3 regions of the Mesorhizobium sp. M7A.F.Ca.CA.001.04.2.1 genome follow, and region 3 is predicted to be linked to each of the others. Evidence: predicted binding sites of a transcription regulator. Region 3 holds the regulator's gene; each other region holds the start of a gene.
What was found. Region 3 encodes PhoB, which activates phosphate uptake and scavenging genes when phosphate is short. Its sites were predicted from a motif close to TGTCATNNANCTGTCAT; they were not measured.
Positions count from the first base shown of each region.

Region 1 (5,672 bases), on a different contig from region 3:
AGACCAACCATGCCGTCGCCGGCGCGCTGTTCTTCGAGCTGGCGATCGTCACCGCGATCAGCATTGTCGTTCTGATGCACATGAAGAGCAGCAAGGCGATGCTGGCTGCGCTGGCATTGATGATCCCAAGCGTCTCGTTGGTGATGGCGGCGCAGATATTGGCCTCGATGGCACTGATGGTTGCTGCGACGGCCTGTTGCGGCGTTGCGGCGGCGCTTGGTTACCGTGGCGGCCTGCAAGTGGTGAACGAGATCGCGCCCAAGGATCGTCGCGCCGAAGTGGTGTCCAGCTTCTTCATCTGCTGCTTTGTCGGCAACGCCTTGCCCGTCATCGGCATCGGCATCGTTTCGACCTATGCCAGTCCCGTCGCTGCCAGCCTGGCGTTCGCCGGCATGATCGTGGCGTTTTCGTTGGTGGCGCTGGCTTTTGGGCTGAAACGGCGTTGAGGCCTGGAGCGGTCCAGCGGAACCGGGCTTCAGCCGTTCGGTGTTTCAGGCGAAAGATGCGCGCGTCCGCGCGGCACGCCAAGACCGGTGTCCGGCGGCTCGCCGGCGGCCGGCCTGTCCTCGATCATGTGCGTGGTGCGCCAGCGGCCGAAACGATAGTAGGCCGCCGCCAGTACAAGCGAGCTGATCGAACCCGCCGGGAAGCTCCACCACAGCGCTTCCTCGCCGATCACGCCACGCATGAAATAGGCAAAGCCGGTGCGCACGACCAGCACCGAGATGACCAGGATGATCAGCGGCGGCATCACGGCACCCGTGGCTCGTACGGTGGCAAACAGCACGATGGTTATGCCGAACAGGATGAACGACCACGAGGCGACATTGTTGATGTGGACGGCGATGTCGATCGCCGCGCTGTCGCGGCTCAGGAACAGGCTCAGCACCGAACGGTCGAAAACCGACAGCACGGCAACCAGCGCGCCGGTCAGGACCAGGTTGAAGCCGACGCCGGAGGCGGCGATGCGGCCGATCCGGTCCCAGCGCCCGGCGCCGACATTCTGCGCCGCCATCGAGGAAACGGCGGCGCCGATGGCGAGCGCCGGCATCTGGATGTAGGTCCACAGCTGGGCGGCGATGCCGTAGGCGGCGGCGACCTGTGAGCCGTAGGAATTGACGATGCCCATCACCGTCAGTGCCGCCGCCGAAATGACGATCATCTGCAGGCCCATCGGCACGCCCTTGAAGACGACGATGCGCAGCAAGGTGGGATCGGGCCGCAACAGAGCGAGATTGGCGCCGGCCAGCCGCAGCGGATGCTTGCGCACATAGAGAACGATCAGGATGGCGATCACGCTTACCGTCTGGCCGATCAGCGTGGACGTGGCGGAGCCCGCGATGCCGAGTTCGGGAAACGGTCCGATGCCGGCGATGAGCAATGGGTTGAGCACGATGTCGAGGACGACGGCCAGCGCCATGAAGAAGAAGGGGGTGCGTGAATCGCCGGCACCGCGCAGCACGGTCATGACGAAGGACAGAAGGTTCATCATCGGCACGGCGACGAAGATGATGCGCAGATAGGAGCGCGCCAGCGGCAAGGCGTCGGCCGGTGTGCCGAGCGTGTTGAGAATGGCGTCAACCCAGATCCAGCCGCAGACCGCGAAGATAACCGAGACGAGGAAGAAGAACGTCGCGCTGGTGCCGACAATGCGGCGCGCCTCGGGCAGGTCGCGGGCACCGACCGACTGGGCCACCAGGATGGTGGCCGCCATGCCGATGCCGAACACGGTGCCGAGGATCAGGAACAGGACGAGGTTGGCGTTAGAGGTGGCGGTCAGCGCCGATTCGCCGAGAAAACGGCCGACCCAGACGGCGTTGATCGAGCCGTTGAGCGACTGCAGCACGTTGGAGCCGAGCACCGGCAGGGCGAACAGCAGAAGCGTGCGCGGGATCGGGCCGCTGGTCAGGTCGCCGGTGCGCCGGCGCGCGGGCATTTTTTCGTCCATGGCGGGCAACTCGGCGGATGGTGATTTGGATCCAGTCCACGATGATATCGCAGGCGGGACCGAGATGCACCCTTGCGAACGCGCCGCACTGAAAGCCGCTGCTTCGTTCATGCCCAGCCGCGAGCCCCAGCGGACGCGCCAAGCGCGCCCGCCCGGGCAGTGGTGGTTACTTCCTGGCGAGACCCGGCAGCGTGACCTGATAGACCAGGAACATGGTGTCGACATCGGCGCCGTCTTCCGCCTTGTAGGGTGCGCCGACCTGAAAACCGTCCTGGGCGAGGAAGTCGTTGTCGTTGGCGACGAACAGGAAGTAGTCGTCGGGCAGCTTCGGATCGAGAACGCTGACCACCGACATCGCCTCCCACTTCTCCGACAGGTTGTTCTTGTCGTTCGGCGCGCCATTGTGCAGGCCGAAGCGGCCGAGTTCGCCCTTGTCGTTGATGTCGATGAACGGCGTCAGCTTGGCCGGCATCACCGACGGGTCGAGCACGCCCTTGGGCGCCAGCGGCTTGTCGGCGGCATCGAAGGCGCCGCCGGCGATGTCGGTCGCGGCCGAGACGTCGACGACGAAGATCTGGCGCACCAGCGAGGTGTCGCCCTTCAGCCCCTGGCCGTTGCCGCTGTCGCGCGCCAGCATCAGGAAGGTCTTGTCGGAGAGCGCCACGATCTCGCTCTGCGCGGCGATCTTGGTCTTGCCCTTGGCATCCTTGAACACCGGCAACGGCACGACATACTCATGCGCCAGTTTGAGGTGGGCGAGGTCGGACGCGTCATAGACCAGCGCACGCGTGTTCTGGCGCGTCGCGGGCGAATCGCCGCCATCCTGCCGGGGCGCCGATTGCAGCACCGCGATCAGGAACTTGCCGTCCGGCGTCATCGCCATTCCCTCCAGGCCCTGGTTGTTCTGGCGGCCGGTCTCGGGGTCCTTCGGATCGGGCTCGGCGGCACCGGGTCCCGGATTGTCCGAGGCGAAGTTCGGCGTGCCGTGGCGCATCGGCACGAAGGCGGCCGGTGGCTGGGTTGCCGACAGCAGATGCCCGTCGGCGGAAAACCGATAGATGTTCGGGCCGTATTCGTCGGAGATGAACATCGAACCATCGGGCAGCCGCACGATCGCCTCGTTGTCGAGCGCCAGCTTGCCATTGTCGGCTTGCGGCAGGATCGGCATGTCGCCGCTTGCCGCGCGCACGCCGTTGAGTGGGTCGAGGCCTGTGGCATCAGCCCCCTTGTCGTCGGTGAGAAGCATGGTGTCGGCGAGCGTTGCCTTGACGCCCGTCTGCTCCTGGCCGGCAGCAGGTGCCGCGCCCGGTGCGACCGGAGCAAATTCGATGGCGATCGTGTTGAGGCGCGGCCGGTAGTCGGTGGTGCCGACGACATTGTAGCCACGGTCCGGCAACAGCCAGAGCGAACCCCTGTAGCCGGCGGTGTCATGCGTCCAGCCTGATGCGTCGATCGCCATGCCGGAACCCGAGCCGAAGGTCTCGCCGAACTTGTCGCGCTGAGCGGCCGGGATGCGGCCGACGCCGACCAGCCCCTTGTTGACGAGGCCGCCGACGGTCGCGGTGCTGTCGGCGAGCGCCGGCGCCAAGGCGGTGAACAAGGCCAGCGCGACGCCAAGCGACGCGGGTCGATACAGGTGCTTCATGGATAATCCTCTTTGTGACGGATGTGCCGGAGCGGCCGCGGGACGAAAAACTGAAAGAGGTGCGACATCGATGATGCTGCGCAAGCCTCCCCGAAATGCGGTCTACGGCGCGAACATGATGCTTGCGTGACAGCGCGCAGTGCATGCCGGCGGTCGACGAAAAACGATGCGCGCGCCGGCACTGGACACTTATGTCTAGTAGATATATGCTCCAGTCTTCGGACCAACCGTGGAGGGGAAGCCTTGAAGTCGCACTACCGCGCAGTCGTCATCGGAGGTGGCGTGGTCGGAGCCTCGGTGCTCTATCACCTGACGCGGTTCGGCTGGAGCGATGTGGCGCTGATCGAGCGCGCAGAACTGACGGCCGGTTCGACCTGGCACGCGGCGGCAGGCTTCCATGCGCTCAACGCCGATCCCAACGTGGCGGCGCTGCAGGACTACACCATCAATCTCTACCGGGAGATCGAGGCCGAATCCGGCTGGGATATCGGCCTGCACATGACGGGCGGCGTCAACATCGCCAGCGATCCCGCGCGCTGGGAGTGGCTGAAATCAGCCTGGGCCGTGTTCCAGTCTGTCGGCATCGAGACCGCGCGCCTGGTCACGCCCGACGAGATCAAGGCGATCTGCCCGATCGTCGACGTCACCGGCGTGCTAGGCGGCCTGCATGATTCCAACGAGGGTCACCTCGACCCGTACGGCACCACGCATGCCTATGCGGGTGCTGCGAAGAAGCGCGGCGCCGACATCATCTTGCGCAACCGGGTCGTCGAGCTGAAAGCACGTGCCGACGGGCGCTGGGACGTCATCACCGAGCAGGGCACCATCATCGCCGAGCATGTCATCAATGCCGGCGGGCTGTGGGCGAAGCAGCTCGGCCGCATGGCCGGCGTCGACCTGCCGGTGACGCCGATGGAGCACCACTATTTCATCACCGATGACATTCCGGAGATCGCAGCACTTGACAGGGAAATCGGCATCGCCGTCGATCTCGACGGCTTTTCATACCTGCGGCAGGAGCGCAAGGGTGTGCTGCTTGGCGTCTATGAGCAGAACCCAAAGCACTGGAACATGGACGGAGCGCCGTGGGACTACGGCATAGAGCTGATCCCGGAAGACATCGACCGCATCAGCCCGGAACTCGCCAAGGCGCATGAGCGCTTCCCTTGCCTGGCGACGGCCGGTATCCGCAAATGGGTCAACGGCGCCTTCACCTTCACGCCGGACGGCAATCCGATTGTCGGGCCGGTGCGCGGCCTGAGGAACTACTGGGTCGCCTGCGGCGTCATGGCCGGTTTCAGCCAGGGCGGCGGCGTCGGCAAGTCGCTGGCCGAATGGATGATTTTCGGCGAACCGCAGGCCGACATCTTCGGCATGGATATCGCTCGCTACGGTGCCTTCGCCGCCAACCGCGAATATCTCAGGCAGACGACGCGCCAGTTCTATTCGCGCCGGTTCGTCATGACCTTTCCCAATGAACGGCTGCCCGCCGGCCGGCCGCTGAAACGCCCCGGCGCCTATGACGGCATGAGCGCGGCGGGATGCGAATGGACGGCTTCCTGGGGGCTGGAAATCCCGGCCTATTTCGCGCCGATGGGATTTGCCGAGAGCACGACGCTGCGGCGCTCCAACGCCTTCGACATCGTCGGCGAGGAGGCGCTGCAGGTGCGGCGCGCCGCCGGCCTGGTCGATATCTCGGCCTATGCGCGCTATGCGGTGTCGGGGCTGGGTGCGGAGGCGTGGCTGGACCGGCTGCTCGCCTGCCGATTGCCGAAGCCGGGGCGGGCCGGCCTGGCGCCGATGCTCGGCCATGACGGACGGCTGAAGGGCGACCTCACCGTCTTCAACTGGGGCGGCGGCTCTTATTGGCTGATGGGCTCCTACTATCTCCGGGAATTCCACATGCGCTGGTTCGAGAGCCATGCGGCGGAGGGCGTCACCATCGCCGACCTCTCCGACACGATGAGCGGCTTCCTGCTCACGGGGCCGAATGCGCGGGAGATTCTGGAGCGCACGACGCATCAGGATGTTTCCGGCGCAGCATTGCCGTTCATGGCCTGTGGCGCATTCGACATCGGT
Region 1 is NZ_RZQT01000217.1:236-5,907, reverse strand. Features, by position in the region: partial or broken gene EN955_RS33230 (MFS transporter) at 1-446, shown strand, start outside; gene EN955_RS33225 (MATE family efflux transporter) at 476-1,936, opposite strand; gene EN955_RS33220 (esterase-like activity of phytase family protein) at 2,115-3,593, opposite strand; partial or broken gene EN955_RS33215 (FAD-dependent oxidoreductase) at 3,837-5,672, shown strand, end outside.
Region 1: a site for PhoB is predicted at 3,709-3,725, ahead of EN955_RS33220 (esterase-like activity of phytase family protein). Genes of this name have one in related genera too.

Region 2 (9,027 bases), on a different contig from region 3:
CCGGTCGTCTATCTGATCAGCGGTTTCCGCTGGAGCTTCTACGGCAAGTCCGACGTCTCGGTCGGCGTCAGCCTCGGCATGACGGTCGTCTTCCTGCTGATCTGTATAACGATCGTCGCCTGGATATTCAGGACAGGGTATCGGTTGAGGAATTGACGGCAGAACGCCGCCAGGTCTGTTGAGATTCAGGTCAGGCCGGCCTCACCTGAATATCGATACATCTAGATCGCCTTGACCAGCCGCAGCAACCCCAGCATCTCGACATACGTCCCCTTGCGGAAGGCGATGTAGACCGGCTCCTCGACACCGTGGAAGCGGCGCTTGAAGGCCGCCTGGCCCTGCAGGTTGAACCTGCGGCGATTGACCCAGGGCGAATCGTAGGCGCGCTGGAAGGCATTGCGCCAGAAATCGCTTTCGGCAAAGCCGCTTGGCCCGATATCGAGCATCGGCGACAGGCCGAGCGTGACCACCGAGATGCCCTCTTCGCGAAAACGATCGACGGCGAATTTGGTCAGGCCGACCTCGGCATGCGGCGAAGCGTCGATATGCTTGCGCTTGAAGGCCGTCGTGTAGCCGATGACCTTTCCGTTGCGGCACAGCGGGTCGAAGTCGAGCAGAGCGACCAGTCCGCCGTCGGGACCGTGCAGGACGAAACGGCGCATGTCGGTGCCGAGATGGTCGGCAAAGTGGCGGTTGAGAAAGCCCATCTCCCAGCGCTTGACGATGCGGTCGCCGCGCCAGTTTTCCGAAAGCCGGGCAATTTCATCCAGAAAAATCGTGCGCTTGTCCTCGTCGAACGAAAAGCCTTTCTTCAGCAGCCAGCGCTCGGAGTAGCGCACGGTCTCGTTGCGCTTCCCGGAAAAATCATGCTCGGGCAGGGTGAGGCGGGTGTCGATGCCGAGGCGATTGACCTTGTAGCCAAGGCCGGCCAGCACGCGTGCGGTTTCCTCGCCGACCTGCACGAACCACGGGCTGCCGGCGGTCTCGACGAAGCGCTTGATGTAATCGGCCCGACGCGCCGGAGCCGCCACCGGGTCGCCGAGCGCGAAATGGTGCTTCATCTTGGTACCGAAGGCGATGTAGCCGTCGGCGTCGCCGAAATAGGAGAGCTTGCCTTGCACGGCGGTGGAATAGGCGAGCGAGAAGTCGCCATAGCGGCGCACCAGTGCCAAGCGTTCGACATGGGTCAGCGCCTGCCGCTCGACCTCGGGCGCGGCGGCCTCAAGGATCTTGTCGAAATAGAACCGCAAGGAGGGCATGGTCGAGATTCCGCGTGCCGCCTACAGCGCCGGCCGTCCAGGACGCGCCAAGGTGCTGTAACACTTTGATTCTGCGCATGACTCGAAAATCGGAGTCGATTTCGGGCATGCGCGTGGGGATAACCGAGACCCGCCAGCCACCCCGAGCCTCGAATCAATCACATTGCCGCGACCTGATTACCGTTGATATCGCGCATATGCCATATAGAGCGCAACCGCGGCCCGGCGTACGGAGCTAATTCGCATCGCTCGAAATTTCGGCCGCGGTTTGCTGCAGGGATCCTGCGCGGGATCAAACGGTTACAGCGTCCTGCCAGCCTAGCGTCGAACGGGATTCGAGTGAATGACTGATACGACAATCAGATCGGTTGTGGATCTGCCGGCCAAGGTCGAGCCGGCAATCGTCGTCGGCGCCGGTGCTGCCGGGCTGGCCGTCGCGCACGCCTTGATGAACGCCGGCGTGCCGACGGCGATCCTGGAAAAGGAAAGCCGGTTGGCTGAGCCATGGCACCGGCGGCACAAGCAATTGCATCTCAACACCCACCGCGATCTTTCTTCGCTGCCTGGTCTCCCCTATCCCCCCGGCACCCCCGCCTTTCCGCACCGGACGGTCGTCATCCGCCACATGAATGATTTCAGGGAGGAAAACCGGCTGCCGGTGCAGTTTGGCGTCGCTGTCGAAGAGATTGCCTTCAAGGGCGATCACTGGGCGGTACGGACCGGCGCTGGCCTGCGGCTGGCCCGCAATGTCGTCGTCGCCACCGGCCGCGACAGGCAGCCGTTCATTCCCGAATGGAAAGGCATGAAGGATTTCGTCGGGCGCATCATCCATTCGGCGGATTTCGGTGACGCACAGGCCTATGCGGGCCAGAAAGTGCTGGTCGTCGGCGCTGGCAATTCGGGTTTCGATGCGCTCAATCATCTGGCCGGCATAGACACGGCCGCCATCTGGCTGTCGGCCCGCAGCGGTCCCGCCCTGCTGCCCAAGCGCATCGGCAAGATCGCCGTGCACCGGCTTTCGCCGTTCATGGCTCGCTTGCCGTTGCGGGTCGCCGACGCGGTGATGTCGGCGACGCAGCGCCTGGCTTTCGGCGACCTGACCAAATTCGGCCTGCCGCCCGCGCCTGCGGGCGGCGCCAGCCGCCTGACCTCGGATTACACCGCGATCGCCGCCGACGACGGCGCCGTCAGCGCCATAAAGGCCGGCAAGATCACCGTCGTACCCGGCATAAGGGAATTCACCCGTGACGGCGTGATCCTGGCCGATGGCAGCCTGATCTATCCTGACATCGTCATTGCCGCGACAGGCTACCGCACCGGGCTGGAGCCGATGGTCGGCAAGCTCGGCGTGCTCGACGCCAAGGGCGTTCCGCTCTTCAACGGCGGGCAAGCCGATCCGAAATTGCCCGGTCTGTGGTTCACCGGCATGCGGCCGAGCATTCGCGGCTGCTTCGCCAATGCCGGCATCCTGGCCAAGGCGATCGCCAAACGGATTGCGGGGTCGGCCTCGCACCAACCCGGCGCATCACGCTGATTTGGGTTCCAGCCGCCGGAAACCGACGGCCTCCATCAGCATGTCCTCTTCCTCCATGCCGGCATTGTGCAGGGCGAGCAGGTTAAGCGCGATTTCCCGCGCGTCGGCGGAATCGGGATGTGCCTCGCGCCGCCGGCAGGCCTCGTCGAACACGCGCTGCAGCTTGGCGATATCGGCTGGCTTGAGCAAGCCACGGTCATAGACGGACTTCGACATGGCGATCTCCTGATAAAGACCTAGGGCGCCATGTTTAAATTGCCAATCTTTCCCGAGGCTTGACCGACTTCACCCCATGCCGCGACTTCAAAGGGCGGCAGCGGTGCAAATCTGCTCCGCTGCTGCGCCCCATGCTGGAGGGCAATCAGACCGCGATCTTGCCGCCGCCCTGTCTGGTGATGGCGACCACCGACGGCCGCACCGGCATGTCGGGCTTGAAGTCGGGCCAGCGCGTCGACAGATCCTCATAGTAGGACGGGCGGCCGAACGCTTCCCAGTCCTCGCCGCCATCGCCCGGATGCTGGACGGCGACGAAGGCGGTCTGGTCGTCGGGCGCAAACAGCGGACCGCACATTTCGGCGCCGATCGGCACGCGGAAGAACAGTTTCGAGGTCGCCCGCGCCGCCCCTTCCGTGTCCACCGCCCACAGACCATCCGTGCGGCCGGTGGCTTTCGGGCCTTGGCCGTCGGTCGCGACCCAGAGACGCCCGGCCGAATCGACCGCGCAATTGTCGGGCATGCCGAACCAGCCATTGGCCGTCGTTGCCGTCGAGAAGGTGGCGCCGACATCGGCAACCGCCGGATCACCGCATTTCAGCAGCACTTCCCACTTGCCCTTGGCGGCGGTGAAATCACCGCCGTCCTCGGCGATCTCGATGATGTGGCCGAAGGCGTTTTCGGCGCGCGGGTTGGCGGCGTCTACCTGGTCGGCCTTGCGCTTCGAATTGTTGGTCAGCATGACATAGACCTTGCCGTTGACGGCATTGGGCTGGATGTCTTCGGGCCGGTCCATCTTGGTGGCACCGAGCAGGTCGGCGGCGCGGCGCGTCTCGATCAGCACGTCGGCCTGGCCAGTGAAACCGTTTTCAGCCGTCAGCGGTCCCTGGCCGAAGACGATCGGCAGCCATTCGACCGTGCCATCTTCGGCGAACCTGGCGACATGCAGCGTGCCATCATCGAGCAGGTCCCGGTTGGCGGCATGATCGTTCGGATCGAACGCGGCCTTGGTCACGAACTTGTAGACATAGTCGAAGCGCTCGTCGTCACCGAGATAGAAGACGACGCGGCCGTCCCTGGCGACAATCGCTTCGGCGCCCTCATGCTTGAAGCGGCCCATGGCGGTGCGCTTCCTCGGCGTCGAGGTCGGGTCGTTGACATCGACCTCGACGATCCAGCCGAAGCGGTTGGCCTCATTGGGCTCCTTGGCGAGGTCGAAACGCTCGTAATGCGCCGCCCATTCATAGGCGCCTTCGGGAATGCCGAGACGCTTGTAGTTCGCGGCTTCCTTGTGGCCTTCCGGCAACTCGCCGGAGAAATAGCCATGGATGTTCTCCTCGGCCATCACATAGGTGCCCCAGGGCGTGACGCCGCCGGCGCAATTGTTGAACGTGCCGAACACCTTGGTGCCGGACGGATCGGCATTGGTCTTGACGCGGTCATGGCCGGCAACCGGACCGGACAGCGCCATTTCGGTGTTGGAGGTGATGCGGCGATTGAGCTTGCCGTCGCGCACCACCTGCCATTTGCCTGATGCCTTGCGGATCTCGACGATGGTGCCGCCGTGAGCTGCCATTTCGACATCGACCTGCTCCTTCGAGAGGGGTGCGACTTCGGCCGACTTCTTGCCGTCCTTCTCGACGATCTTCACGATGCCGGGGAACATCAGATGCGGATTGGTGTATTCGTGGTTGACCACCAGCAGGCCATGTTCGGCCGAGCCGTCGACCGGGATGTAGCCGACATAATCGTTGTTGTAGCCGAACTGTTTCGCCTGGGCCTCGGCCGACTGTTTCGTCGGGTCGAAGTCGGGCGAATCGGCAAACAGCGGATCGCCCCAGCGCAGCAGCACATCGGCATCGTAACCCGGCGCGACGTGGTGCTTGTCGTCGATGCCGGCCTCGAGTTCGTCGAACGTGAAGGCCGAGCCTTCAGCGGCCCGGGCCTCGTCGGCGCTGATCAGCGCCAGCGGGCTGACGGTGGCGGCGATGGCCGAGACAGCCAGCGAACCCTTGAGGAAGCCGCGGCGCGAGAACCGCGCGGCGATGATCTCGCCCATGGTGCGGTTGTCGGAAGCGTTGATGGCCGGGCCGTCGTTTTCCTCGAGCAGGCTGGTGCGGAATCGGGTGTCGGGGGAGCGAAGGTCAGTCATGGCTTGCCTCTGGCTGTTGGATTGGCTGGAGCGTGGGTACCTGTTTGACCCCCTTATAATCGCCGGATCACATTTTCGTGACATCGGGAGACCTTTCAGACGCGACAGGCATTGCGCGCAGCGCTGGCTAAGCATTCCCGCAGACCGGAACTGCTCCAGAATCGCCGGTTCGAGATGAAAGGAGACCTTAGGCGGCATCTTGGCCGCGCATCCTGCGACGGCGGACGACATCAGTCGTTTGCAAAAAACAGATCAACGGGCAACTGCACCCTCGACAAGTCACCTCCGCCGCCCCCGGCGGAGGTGACTTGATGTTCGGCGTCTGCGGTCGTCAGGCATCGGGAAAGCCAGTCTCCCGTTTAGCGATGGCGGTCACGGCGCCGTTCATGCGAAGCTAATGTAGCATATACTTGGGACTTTAGTCCAACCTTGCGCTTGCAATGGTCCTGGTTGACAACCGCAACGGTCGGAGGTCGCTTCCGGGCGCCGCGTCTTTCGGCAATGTTGGTTGCACTGCAACGTTGGGGTGGGGCGCGCCGGGCTCAGTCGTCGGAGATCAGAATGCACAGATCGGTCACGACCCGTTGTTGCCGGCTGGCGCTCAAATCGGCAGCGGCGCTGGTGTTGACGATTGCGCCCTATCAAATTGTCCTGGACGGCTCCGTTTCCGGCATCCACACCGTCAGCGCATACGCCAAGGGTGGCGGTAACAGTGGTGGCGGTGGTGGCGGAGGCAACAGTGGGGGCGGCAACGGCGGCAATTCCGGCGGAAGCAATAGCGGGAACAGCGGCAACGGCAATGGGAATAACGGCAACAGCGGCAATAACGGCAACAGTGGCAACAACGGCAAATCAGGATCCAGTCAGGGTAAGAGCGGGAGCCATGTCAATGCAAAGACCGGTGACAAGGTCGACGTGACCGGCAACAAGATCACAGTCAGGCATCCCGACGGCATAACGGAAAAGCTCGAGAACGGTCGTTTCAGCATGAAGGACGCTCTCGGTCGCACGATCATCGACCGCCAGGCCACGCCGGCCGATGCCAATCGTCTCAAGGCCTTGTGAAGCTGGCCAACAGGCAACGGTCAGCTTTGCACGTCACCTCCGCCGCCCCCCGGCGGAGGTGACCTCGTTTCCGGCCGGCGTCGTCCCGGTTTTCGGCACCGCAATGGCTGCGGTCCCGAGGCGCGACGCGCTTTTGCGCAATCCGGGACGGGAAACCGCTGCGCATTTCTTCGGACCTGCCCAGAGCAATTCTAGAAAAAGTGTGAAGCGGTTTTCCCGGGAAATGCGCGTAGCGCTTTTCCCTTGGGAATTGCGTCAAAACAGAGTTAGAGCAGCTCGCCGTTTCCGTGAAACGGTGAAATGCTTTAGGAGGGCCTGTCGCGGTCGCGCCACTCACGCATCATCAAGGCCGCTTCGGTGCGATTTCGCACATTGAGCTTCGACAGCACTCCGGTCATGTGATGCTTGACGGTTTTCTCCTGCAGCTCAAGCCGCAAGGCGACTTCCTTGTTGCTCAGCCCCTCCGCCACCAGCCGCAGGATTTCCGTTTGCCGATCGGTGAGCTGCCGCAGCCGTTCCGCCAAGCCGTCGGTCGGCTGCTGGGACTGGAGATCCGAAAGCAGCCGGGCCGATAGTGTCGGCGAGAGATAGCTTTCGCCGGCTGCGACATTGCGCAGGATGTCGGCGAGGCCGCGCGATCCGACGCCTTTGAGGACATAGCCATTCACCCCTGCGTTCAGCGCCTTGGTCACATCGGCATTGGCCTCCGAGACGGTCAGCATGACGATCTTCTGGGCGGGATGGTTGGCGAGGATGCTTGCGACCGCGCTCAGCCCGCCGCCCGGCATCGAGATGTCGAGCAGCAAGATGTCGGGCCGCATCGTCGCGGCGAGGCGTTCGGCATCCTGCGCCGTGGCGCCCTCGCCAACCATCTCGAAGCCTCCGATCTCCGACAGGCTGCGCGTCACACCTTCGCGAAAGAGGGGATGATCGTCGACAATGGCGATGCGAATGGTCCCAGTCATGCTTGCTCCTCGACCGACAGACGGATCACCAAACGCGTACCTTGCGGCCCGGTCAAGGTTTCGAACTGTCCGCCAATGCTTTCGACCCGTTCCCTGAGGCCGGCGAGCCCGAGGCCCTCGACCCGTGCCGTCGGATCGAAACCCGGCCCGCGGTCCGACACTTCGACAAAAAGCCTGCCACCTTTCATCCCGGCACTCACCGCCTGATCCTTGCCTAGCCCGTGGTGATAGGCATTGTTCAGCCCTTCCTGGACGAAACGATAGATGCTGATCTTCTCGGAGGCGCCGGGTTCAGGCAACTGTCCGGCCAGCGTCAGCGTCACCGACGTTCCCGTCCTCTGTTCGTGTTCCTTGACGGCCAGCCGCAGAATGTCGGTTGCGGCAGCCGTCTCGATCTGCGGCAGGACAAGGCCGGTGCAGATGCCGCGTATTTCGCGCATCGCATCCTCCAGCGTCTTGCGAATCATCGTGACCTCGGTCGAGCGGCTTGCGCCTGAATGGCCATCGCTGGAAAATATCGGGCTGTCCATGCGCAGCGCCGCCAGGGCCACGAGTTGGGCCGGGCCGTCATGCAGGTCGGCGCCGATGCGGCGCAGATATCTTTCGTTGAGCGCGGTGGCGCGGCGCGAGGCCTGTTGCACGCGCAGTCGCAAGGCACTGTTTTGCGCCACCAGACCCTGCAGTTCCGACACCTGGCGGCGCAGCGCCCCACGCTGGTCGTCGATGGTGCGGCTGCCGCGCAGGACGATGCCCGACAGGAGCAGGAATGCCGCCAGGGTCGCGCCGGCCACGATCAGCCAGCTCGACCACAGAGCGGAAGCCAGGGTGGCCTGGAAATCGTCGGCGATCTCATAGAACTCGGTAACCGCCACCACCTCGCCCGACCAGGGCTCGCGCACGGGATTGTAGATCTCCAGCAATGGCAAGCCGGTCGCCTTCTCCTCGCTCTCATCCTCATCGAAAGTATTGAATTCAGCGACGACATTGCCTTGGAAAGCGGAACGCAGATTGTCGCTCGGAGCGAAGCGGCGGCCGATCAGGGCCGTCTCCTTGGCATAGAGGACCGTCCCGTCGCGGCGCCAGAGCATGAACGATTCGAGGCGCTTGCCGAGCGCGCCCTGGCCAAGCGTCTCGTCCAGCGCCTGCTTGACGGAATCGCTGAGCTCCTGCTCCTTGCGCAAGTCGGGAAGCAGCGGCGCAATCACGCTGTCGACATAGAGCGCCGTCGTGGCGGCCGAATTGCGGATGACGCCCTCTCTGATCTGCGCCGTCACCCAGGCGCCCACCACCAGCATGACGGCCAGCAGGCCAAAACCGCCGGCAACGACGAATTGCAAGGCAAGAGAGAGTTCGCTCCAGCGTCGCGTCAAGTTCTGCAGAATACGAATCATGAACCCCTGACCGCCCTTCAATCGATTGGCTGGACGATGTCGGTACATTGAGCCTCCGTCTTGCCATTGCCAAGAGCTTCGTTTGGTCGAGCGCTTGACGTCCCGGCGCGCTTCGGAAACAACGTCCGCGACACATGCGGCGGGAGCCGCTTCGAGAGGGGACGGAACGTTGAGTTTTTCGGGACTGCTGCAGCTCGGCTTTTCAACGGTCATTTTCCTGCTGGCGGCGACAGCCGCCAAGCAATGGGGCCTGGCGCCGAGCCTTGGCAAGATCGCGCTGACGCTGGCGCTCTATTCACTGGGCAATCTGATCATGCTGCGGCTGATCCGCGAATTCGGCATGTCGGTGTCGTTCAGCCTGTCTGCCGTCATCCAGCTGGTCTCGGTGAACGTCGTGGCGCTGGTCTTCTTCGGCGAGCGCGTCAACGCGCTGCAGGCGACCGGCATC
Region 2 is NZ_RZQT01000024.1:42,529-51,555, reverse strand. Features, by position in the region: gene EN955_RS10510 (ABC transporter permease) at 1-156, shown strand, start outside; gene EN955_RS10505 (phosphatidylglycerol lysyltransferase domain-containing protein) at 222-1,259, opposite strand; gene EN955_RS10500 (NAD(P)/FAD-dependent oxidoreductase) at 1,603-2,793, shown strand; gene EN955_RS10495 (hypothetical protein) at 2,785-3,009, opposite strand; gene EN955_RS10490 (PhoX family phosphatase) at 3,155-5,158, opposite strand; gene EN955_RS10485 (hypothetical protein) at 5,720-6,223, shown strand; gene EN955_RS10480 (response regulator transcription factor) at 6,529-7,188, opposite strand; gene EN955_RS10475 (sensor histidine kinase) at 7,185-8,579, opposite strand; gene EN955_RS10470 (hypothetical protein) at 8,749-9,027, shown strand, end outside.
Region 2: a site for PhoB is predicted at 5,225-5,241, ahead of EN955_RS10490 (PhoX family phosphatase). Genes of this name have one in related genera too.

Region 3 (9,027 bases):
ATTCGCCCGCGGCCACCGGTGGCGGCTGGTGGCGACAGGCTGGACATACTGGTGGCCGAGGACAATGAGGTGAACCAGATGGTGTTCACCCAGATCCTCGGCGAGACCGGTTATGGTTTCGAGATCGTCGGCAATGGCCGCAAGGCGCTCGACGCCTTCGGCCGGCTCAACCCGTGCATGATCCTGATGGATGTCTCCATGCCGGAGATGAACGGTCTCGAAGCGACCGCCGCCATTCGCCGGCTGGAGGAAGAAACCGGCACGCATGTGCCGATCGTCGGCGTCACCGCGCATGCGCTGAAGGGCGACCGCGAGCGCTGCCTGGAGGCAGGCATGGACGACTATCTGCCCAAGCCGATCAGTCCCCGGGCGCTGCTCGAGAAGGTCGAGCGCTGGGTCGGCGCCAGCCGGCAGGCTCAGCGCAACGCCGGGTAGGGCCGGTCCTGCCTGTCCGAGTGCCGGAAATACGGCGAAGATTCGCGCCCTGCCAGCGGCCAAGACTATGGTGCGATCGCACCATATCAAAGGTTGTATCCAGTCGAGACAATGGCGGCGTTCGATTCCTCCCTTTCCAGTTACGGGCGGGAGCAGCGACCGCCGGCATGAGACAGCGTCAACCTACCCCAACGGACCTGTTTTCGGCGATGGCCCGGCCATGACACCGTCTGGCTGAGAGCAACGCGCTCCCGTCCGGCTTTTTTTCGTAAAGGCCGGCTAACCCCAAATCGCCGGCCAATCTCGGCCCCAAGCGGAGCAAGTCTCTGATTCCGGGGACAAAGCCGGGCTGCGTGGTCAGTGCCGGCCAGGCGGCGTTTTGCTCATCGCGATGACGCGTTACCGGGGTGACATCAAACTGTCATGCGACTGTTATAATCGAAGGCTATTGGCCTCAGCGGGCGCCGACTGACGAGCGCCGAGAGACCATCTTCCGAACAGGAGCAGGCCACATGAAGAAATTCCTCTATACGGCGTCGGCCGCTGCGCTTGCGCTCGCCGCGTCGTCCGGCTTCGCCGCCGCGCGCGACCAGATCCAGGTCGCCGGATCATCGACCGTGTTACCTTATGCCAAGATCGTTGCCGAGCAGTTCGGCGAAACGTTCACCAACTTCAAGACCCCGGTCGTCGAATCCGGCGGCAGCGGCGCCGGCATCAAGGAATTCTGCAAGGGCGTCGGCGAAGACACGATCGACATCGCCAACTCGTCGCGTCCGATCAAGGCGGACGAACTCAAGTCCTGCGCCGCCGCCGGCGTGAAGGAAGTCCAGGAAGTCCGGATCGGCTATGACGGCATCGTCTTCGCCACCGACATCAAGGGCCCGGACTGGGCGCTGGTTCCCGCCGACATCTACAAGGCGCTCGCGGCCAAGCTGGTCGTCGACGGCAAGCTCGTCGACAATCCGAACACCAAGTGGAGCCAGGTCAATCCGAAGCTGCCCGACTGGGACATCGCCGCCTACATTCCGGGCGAAAAGCACGGCACGCGCGAAGTGTTCGAGACCAAGCTTCTCGATGCCGGCTGTGACAAGGCTGCTCTCAAGGCCGCCGGCGTTGCCGACGACAAGGAAATCGGCAAAACCTGCATTGCCATCCGCAAGGACGGCAAGGCCGTCGACATCGATGGCGACTATACCGAGACGCTCGCCCGCATCGACTCCAACAAGACCGGCGTCGGCGTGTTCGGCCTCGCCTTCTATGAGAACAATGCCGACAAGCTGAAGGTCGCCACCGTGGAAGGTATCGTGCCTTCGACCGAGACGATTGCCAGCGGCAAGTATCCCGTCTCGCGCCCGCTGTTCTTCTACGTCAAGAAGGCGCATCTGGGCGTCGTTCCCGGCCTCAAGGAATATGTCGAGTTCTTCCTCGACGACCAGATGGTTGGCCCGGAAAGCCCGCTCGCCGAATACGGCCTCGTTGCTGCTCCGGATGCCGAGCGTCAGGCCCAGCGTGACGCTTTCGCCGCCGGAAAGTCGATGTAATCAAGCTGCCGAACCGGGGTGCGGGTCAAATCCGCGCCCCGGTTTCACCGCAGGCCGCAATGGCGGCTGCGTTAGAATTTCCCTTGGGGTGGGTGCATGTCGTCCTTGCTCGTACTGGCCATCGTCGTTGCCGTCGGCCTGGTTGCCTTTTTCATCGGCCGGCAGCGTGCCGCGGCCCAGGACAATGGCAAGGTCAAGCCGCATTCGCGTGCCCACTATCACGGCTGGTGGGCCTTCCTGCTCGCCGTCCTGCCTGCTCTTTTGCTGCTTGCCGTCTGGGCCGTCGGTTCTTCGGTCTATCTTGACCGGCACATCCACGCTGCCTTGCCCGAGCGTACCGTCGACAGCAAGGTTGCCAGCGAGGCACTGGATGTCAGCCTGGTAAAGAGCCTCGCCAGGGGCCTGCGCAAACTCGATGCTGGCACACTGGCCGCAATGCCGGCCAGCTTTGCCGAGTTGCAGCCGCTGCTCGCCGCCAAGGGCGTGGCACTGGCGAGCGACACACAGGATTACATGATCCCGATCGCCGTCGAGGCGAACAAGGTCCAGGACCGGCTCAGCCTGTTCGGTGCCATTGTCATTCTCGCTTCCTCGATCGCCGGCGCCTTCTATGCGCTCAGGCAGATCGAGCCGCGCGCCAGGGCGCGCAACAATGTCGAGCGGTTGATGCTGTGGGGGCTGCTTGCCGCCTCCACCATCGCCATCCTGACCACCGTCGGCATCGTGCTTTCGATGCTGTTCCAGACGATCACCTTCTTCGAGAGCGTCTCGCCGATGAGTTTCTTCTTCGGCACGGTCTGGGATCCGCGTTTTGCCGCTGCCGGTTCGGGCGGCAGCCAGGGCCAGTTCGGCCTGATCCCGCTTCTTGCCGGCACGCTCTATATCGCCGCCGTCGCGCTGCTGGTTGCGGTGCCGGTCGGGATGATGTCGGCTGTCTACATGGCCGAATACGCAACGCCCAGGGTGCGCTCGGTGGTCAAGCCGGCGCTTGAACTGCTGGCCGGCATACCGACCATCGTCTACGGCATCTTCGCCGTCGTCACGCTTGGGCCGTTCCTGCGCGACCTGTCCGCGGCGCTGACCGGCGGCTCGCCATTCATCCAGGGCCAGAGCATCTTCACCGCCGGCCTGGTCATGGGCGTCATGCTGATCCCGGTCGTCTCCTCTCTCTCAGACGACATCATAACCGCGGTGCCGCGCGCCATGCGCGACGGGTCGCTCGGCCTCGGCGCGACCCGCTCCGAGACGATCAAGCGGGTGATCCTGCCGGCTGCACTGCCCGGCATCGTCGGCGCCATCCTGCTGACTGCCTCGCGCGCCATCGGCGAAACGATGATTGTCGTGCTGGCGGCGGGCGTCGCCGCCAACCTCACCATCAACCCGTTCGAGGCGATGACGACCATCACCGTCAAGATCGTCAACCAGCTCACCGGCGACCTCGAGTTCAATTCGCCGCAGACGCTGGTCGCCTTCGCGCTCGGGCTGACGCTGTTCACGCTGACGCTGGTGATGAACATCGTCGCGCTCTACATCGTGCGCAAATATCGGGAGCAGTACGAATGACCGACATTCCCATGGAGACGATGGTCAGGCCGGCGGCCCATCCGCGCCGCGACATCGGCCTGAAGGCCCGTTACGCCGCCGAACGCCGTTTCCGCATCTATGGCGTCGTGGCGATTTCCGTAGGCCTGGCGTTCCTGGCAATCATGCTGATCACCATCGTCTCGAAAGGCTACACCGCCTTCTGGCAGACGACGGTATCGCTGCCGATCTCGTTCGACGAGAAAGTGATCGATCCTTCCGGCAAGCGTGCAACCGATCCGAGCGTTCTGATCAAGGCGAATTATCCCAAGCTCGCCGAAAACGCGCTGGTGGCCAAGCTCGGCATCTCTCCTGATGACAAGCCGATGATCCAGAAGCTCAAGGGCTTCCTTTCGGAAGGCGCCCGCGTCCAGTTGCGCGACATCGTTGCCGCCGATCCCTCGGTGATCGGCACGACACGCGACGTCAACATCCTCGCCGCCGCCAATCTCGACTCCGCTTTCAAGGGCCAGATCGACCTCAGTGTCGAGGAAGCGCGACGCAAGGTCTCGGACCAGCAGATCACCTGGATGAACAAGCTCAAGGCCGAGGGCGCGATGGCCGAGCACTTCAACAGCGGCCTGTTCACCTACGGCGCCTCCAGCCGCCCGGAAACCTCGGGCATGGGCGTGGCGATCATCGGCTCGTTTTATATGATGGTGATCGTGCTGCTGCTCGCGCTGCCGATCGGCGTCGCCGCCTCCATCTATCTGGAGGAGTTCGCCAAGAAGAACCGTTTCACCGACCTTATCGAGGTCAACATCAACAATCTGGCCGCAGTGCCGTCAATCGTCTTCGGCTTGCTCGGCCTCGCGGTGTTTATCAATTTCCTGGGCATGCCGCGCTCCGCCGCTTTCGTCGGTGGCCTGGTGCTGACGCTGATGACGCTGCCGACGATCATCATCGCGACGCGCGCCGCGCTTGCCGCGGTGCCGCCGTCGATCCGCTCGGCAGCTCTCGGTCTTGGCGCCTCCAAGATGCAGATGGTGTTCCAGCACATCCTGCCGCTTGCCGCGCCCGGCATCCTCACCGGCACCATCATCGGTCTTGCGCGCGCGCTCGGCGAAACCGCGCCGCTGCTGTTGATCGGCATGGTCGCCTTCGTCGCCGATCCACCGACGACGCCTTTCGATCCGGCCACCGCGCTGCCGGTGCAGATCTATATGTGGGCGAACGAGGCCGAACGCGCCTTCGTCGAGCGCATGTCCGGCGCCATCATCATCCTGCTCGTCTTCCTCATGGCCATGAACATCACCGCGATCGTGCTTCGGCGTCGGTTCGAGCGGCGCTGGTAGAAAAAAGGCATTTTGGTATGAACATCATGACCGAACAGTCCCTTGAAAACGCAGTGGGCGACAAGATGAAGTCGAACGAAGTGATAAAAATGCGCGGCGACAAGGTCGGCGTGTTCTACGGCGAGAAGCAGGCGCTGTTCGACGTCGATCTCGACGTCCGCCTGAACCAGGTGACGGCGCTGATCGGCCCCTCCGGCTGCGGCAAGTCCACCTTCCTGCGCTGCCTCAACCGCATGAACGACACCATCGATTCAGCACGGGTAACCGGCAAGATCACGCTCGACGAAGAGGACATCTACGACAAGAACATCGATGTCGTCGAACTCAGGGCGCGCGTCGGCATGGTGTTCCAGAAACCCAATCCGTTCCCAAAGTCGATCTACGAGAACGTCGCCTATGGTCCGCGCATCCACGGATTGGCCAAGCGCAAGGCCGACATGGATCAGATCGTCGAGTCCAGCCTGAAGAAGGCGGCGATCTGGAACGAGGTCAAGGACCGTTTGCAGGAACCTGGCACGGGTCTTTCCGGTGGCCAGCAGCAGCGCCTGTGCATTGCACGCGCCATCGCCGTGTCACCCGAGGTGATCCTGATGGACGAACCGTGTTCGGCGCTCGACCCGATCGCCACCGCTCGCGTCGAGGAACTTATCGACGAACTGCGTCAGAACTATACGATCGTCATCGTCACCCATTCGATGCAGCAGGCAGCGCGCGTGTCGCAGCGCACCGCGATGTTCCATCTTGGCTATCTGGTCGAGGAGGGCGCCACCGACAAGATGTTCACCACCCCCGACGACAAACGCACCCAGGACTACATCACCGGCCGGTTCGGCTGATCTCTGGCATATGAGGGACGAAGATCATGGGTGAACATACCGTCGCATCTTTCGATGAGGATCTGGAGCAGATCAGCCAGCTGATCCGCGACATGGGCGATCTCGCCCGCTCGATGGTCGGTGGCTCGACCAGGGCTTTGCTCAATTCGGACAATGCGCTGGCGCAGCGGGTGGTTTCCGACGACGCCATCATGGATGCACGCCAGCGCGAGCTGGACGATCGTGCCATCACGCTGATCGCCAAGCGCCAGCCAATGGCCAACGATCTGCGTGCGGTAGTCGGTTCGATCCGCATGGCCGGCGACCTCGAGCGCATCGGCGACCTTGCCAAGAACATCGCCAAGCGCGTCGGCACTGTCGGGCTGAGCGTCACGCCGCACGACCTTTCGCATTCGATCGACGCGATGGCGCAGCTGGTGCTGATCCAGGTGCAGGGGGTCGTCGACGAGTATGCCGCCGCTGACGCGGCAGCGCTTGCCACGCTCCGAAACAATGATGAACGCATCGACGTCAAATACACATCGGTGTTCCGCGAACTTCTGACCTACATGATGGAAGATCCGCGCAACATCACGGCGTGCACGCACCTGTTGTTTTGCGCCAAGAACCTCGAGCGGATCGGCGACCACGTGACCAACATCGCCGAAAATGCCTATTATGTTTTGACCGGCACGCAGTTGCCAGCCAATCGTCCGAAGCAGGACGAGACGGCAATGTCCGCGCCAGCGGCATGACAGGGGTGACCAGCCGATGATCGCGCCACGCATCATGGTGGTGGAGGATGAGGAGCCGCTAGGCGTGCTGCTCCGCTACAATCTCGAATCCGAAGGTTACCAGGTCGAGGTGGTGACGCGCGGCGACGAGGCCGAAATCCGGCTGCAGGAGAACGTTCCAGACCTTCTGGTGCTCGACTGGATGGTGCCTGCGGTTTCCGGTATCGAACTCTGCCGCCGGCTAAGGATGCGTCCCGAGACCGAGCGGCTGCCGATCATCATGCTGACCGCGCGAGGCGAGGAAAGCGACCGCGTGCGCGGCCTCTCGACCGGTGCCGACGACTATCTGGTCAAGCCTTTCTCGACGCCGGAGTTCATGGCCAGGGTCAAGGCGCTGCTGCGCCGGGCCAAGCCGGAAGTGCTGTCCAGCGTGCTCAAGGTCGGCGATATCGTGCTCGATCGCGAATCGCACCGTGTCTATCGCAAGAAGAGCGAGATCCGGCTCGGGCCGACGGAATTCCGCCTGCTTGAATTCATGATGCGCCATCCAGGCCGCGTGTTCTCGCGCAGCCAACTGCTCGACAATGTCTGGGGCGAGACGATCTACATCGACGAACGCACGGTCGATGTGCATGTCGGCCGGCTGCGCAAGGCGGTCAACAACGGCCGTATGCCCGATGTCATCCGCACCATCCGTGGGGCGGGTTACGCCATTCGCGAGGACTGAACTCCCTCGTTTGAACTTACGCCACGTTCTTGCCGCCGAGACCGGATCTCGCCTGCACGCCCGGCGCAAAAATCTCCTGATCGACGAAGATCAGCGCCCGCATGGCGCAGCCTTCGCGGATCAGCGGCAGTTCGTTCGGCTCGGTGTCGAAGGAAATCGACTTGGAATGCTGGCCGCCGGCGGTCTGGGCAATCGCTTGCCGCAATGCCGGCTCGATCAGGTCGAAGGCGGCGGCGCTGACGCCGACCATGGCGACCGGCGCCGGATCGATCAGCGCGAACAGGCTGCCGAGGCCGTAGCCGAGCGCTTCGCCGGCCTTGCGATAGGCTTCCCGTTCGGGTCCGTCCCTTTCGCGGGCGGCGGCAGCCAGGGCGCGCATGTCGGCGTCGCTGACATCGGCGACGGGCTCTGCATCCTCGCCCATCTGCCGCGCGTTGCGCCAGATGGCATAATTGCCGGCATAGGCTTCGACGCAGCCGCGCCGTCCGCAGCGACACAGCGCGCCGTTCGGCCGATGGATCATGTGGCCGAATTCGCCGCCCGAGGAATGGGTGCCGGTGAACAATTCGCCCTTCAGCACCAGCCCCATGCCGATGCCGTGCGACAGGAGGATGGCGATGAAATCGTCGCGGTAACGATCGGGGTCGCGCCAGCGCAGCGCCACCGCCATCATGTTGCAATCGTTCTCCATAATGGCTGGGATGCCGAACTCCTCTTCGAATATGTCGGCGAAGGCGATGTCGGTGTGCGGCGTGATCGGCGACCACAGCATGGCGCGGGCACGGGTGTCGGTGATGCCCTGGACGGCCAGCGCGATACGAGCGATGCTGCGCACGTCCAGGTCGGGATCTTCCAGGCGGCGCCGCACGATTGCCGTGCACTCACCGATCAGCGAGTCGCGCGACATCGTCAGCGTGTCGAGCCGGCGCTGTTCCTCGGATATTACCTGGCCGGCATAGTCGATGACGGCGACCGAGAGGAAGTTCAGCGACAGCACCACGGTCATTACCGCGGCCGCTTCCGGATTGAGGCTGAGGCCGACCTGCGGACGGCCGCGTTTGAGCGAGCCGGCCTCGCTCGGCTTGCTTTCGGTCAGGATGCCTTCGACGATCAGGTCGGATGAGATCGCCGAGATCGTCGAATGGCTGAGGCTTGTGGTTGCGGCGATCTCGGTGCGCGACGGCTGTCCGGCGCGGCGCACCGCCGCGATCACCATCGCGCGGTTGCGGCGGCGCAAATCGTCGTGGCGGATTCCGACCGACATGCTCTTTCATATCCTCCCGGTCGCCGCGGTTCTTCCTGCCCTGGAACGCTGTCGGTGACGCGGTCAAATACTGGCAGAAGCCGCGCGCCGTGTCATTTATTTATTCCGAGGCCCGAAAAAAATTCGAAACGACATCAAAATCCATCAGAATCGATGTTGACAGCGTTCGGGCGTTGGCCCAGTATTTTTTCGAGGCTCGAAAAAATAGGGCCTCTGTGCCGGCCCTCGGGCCAGTTTGGTCGCGCCATACGCGGCGCAGGGAGGATAATATGAAAAGATTCACAGCCGCCATCCTGGCGGGTGCCGCCATGTCGCTGACGCTCGCGTCTGTCGCGCAGGCGAAGGACAAGGTCGTCGGCGTTTCGTGGTCCAATTTCCAGGAGGAACGCTGGAAGACCGACGAGGCCGCCATGAAGACGGCGATCGAGGCCGCCGGCGACAAGTACATCTCCGCCGATGCGCAGTCCAATCCCGGCAAGCAGCTTACCGACGTCGAAAGCCTGATCTCGCAGGGCGCCAATTCCCTGATCATCCTGGCGCAGGATGCTTCGGCCATCGGCCCGGCCGTGCAGAAAGCCCTGGACGAAGGCATTCCGGTCGTCGGCTATGACCGGTTGATCGAGAACAAGGATGTT
Region 3 is NZ_RZQT01000018.1:20,830-29,856, forward strand. Features, by position in the region: gene EN955_RS08430 (PAS domain-containing protein) at 1-435, shown strand, start outside; gene EN955_RS08435 (substrate-binding domain-containing protein) at 948-1,976, shown strand; gene pstC (phosphate ABC transporter permease subunit PstC) at 2,073-3,539, shown strand; gene pstA (phosphate ABC transporter permease PstA) at 3,536-4,852, shown strand; gene pstB (phosphate ABC transporter ATP-binding protein PstB) at 4,870-5,688, shown strand; gene phoU (phosphate signaling complex protein PhoU) at 5,715-6,422, shown strand; gene phoB (phosphate regulon transcriptional regulator PhoB) at 6,439-7,128, shown strand; gene EN955_RS08465 (ROK family protein) at 7,145-8,392, opposite strand; gene xylF (D-xylose ABC transporter substrate-binding protein) at 8,662-9,027, shown strand, end outside.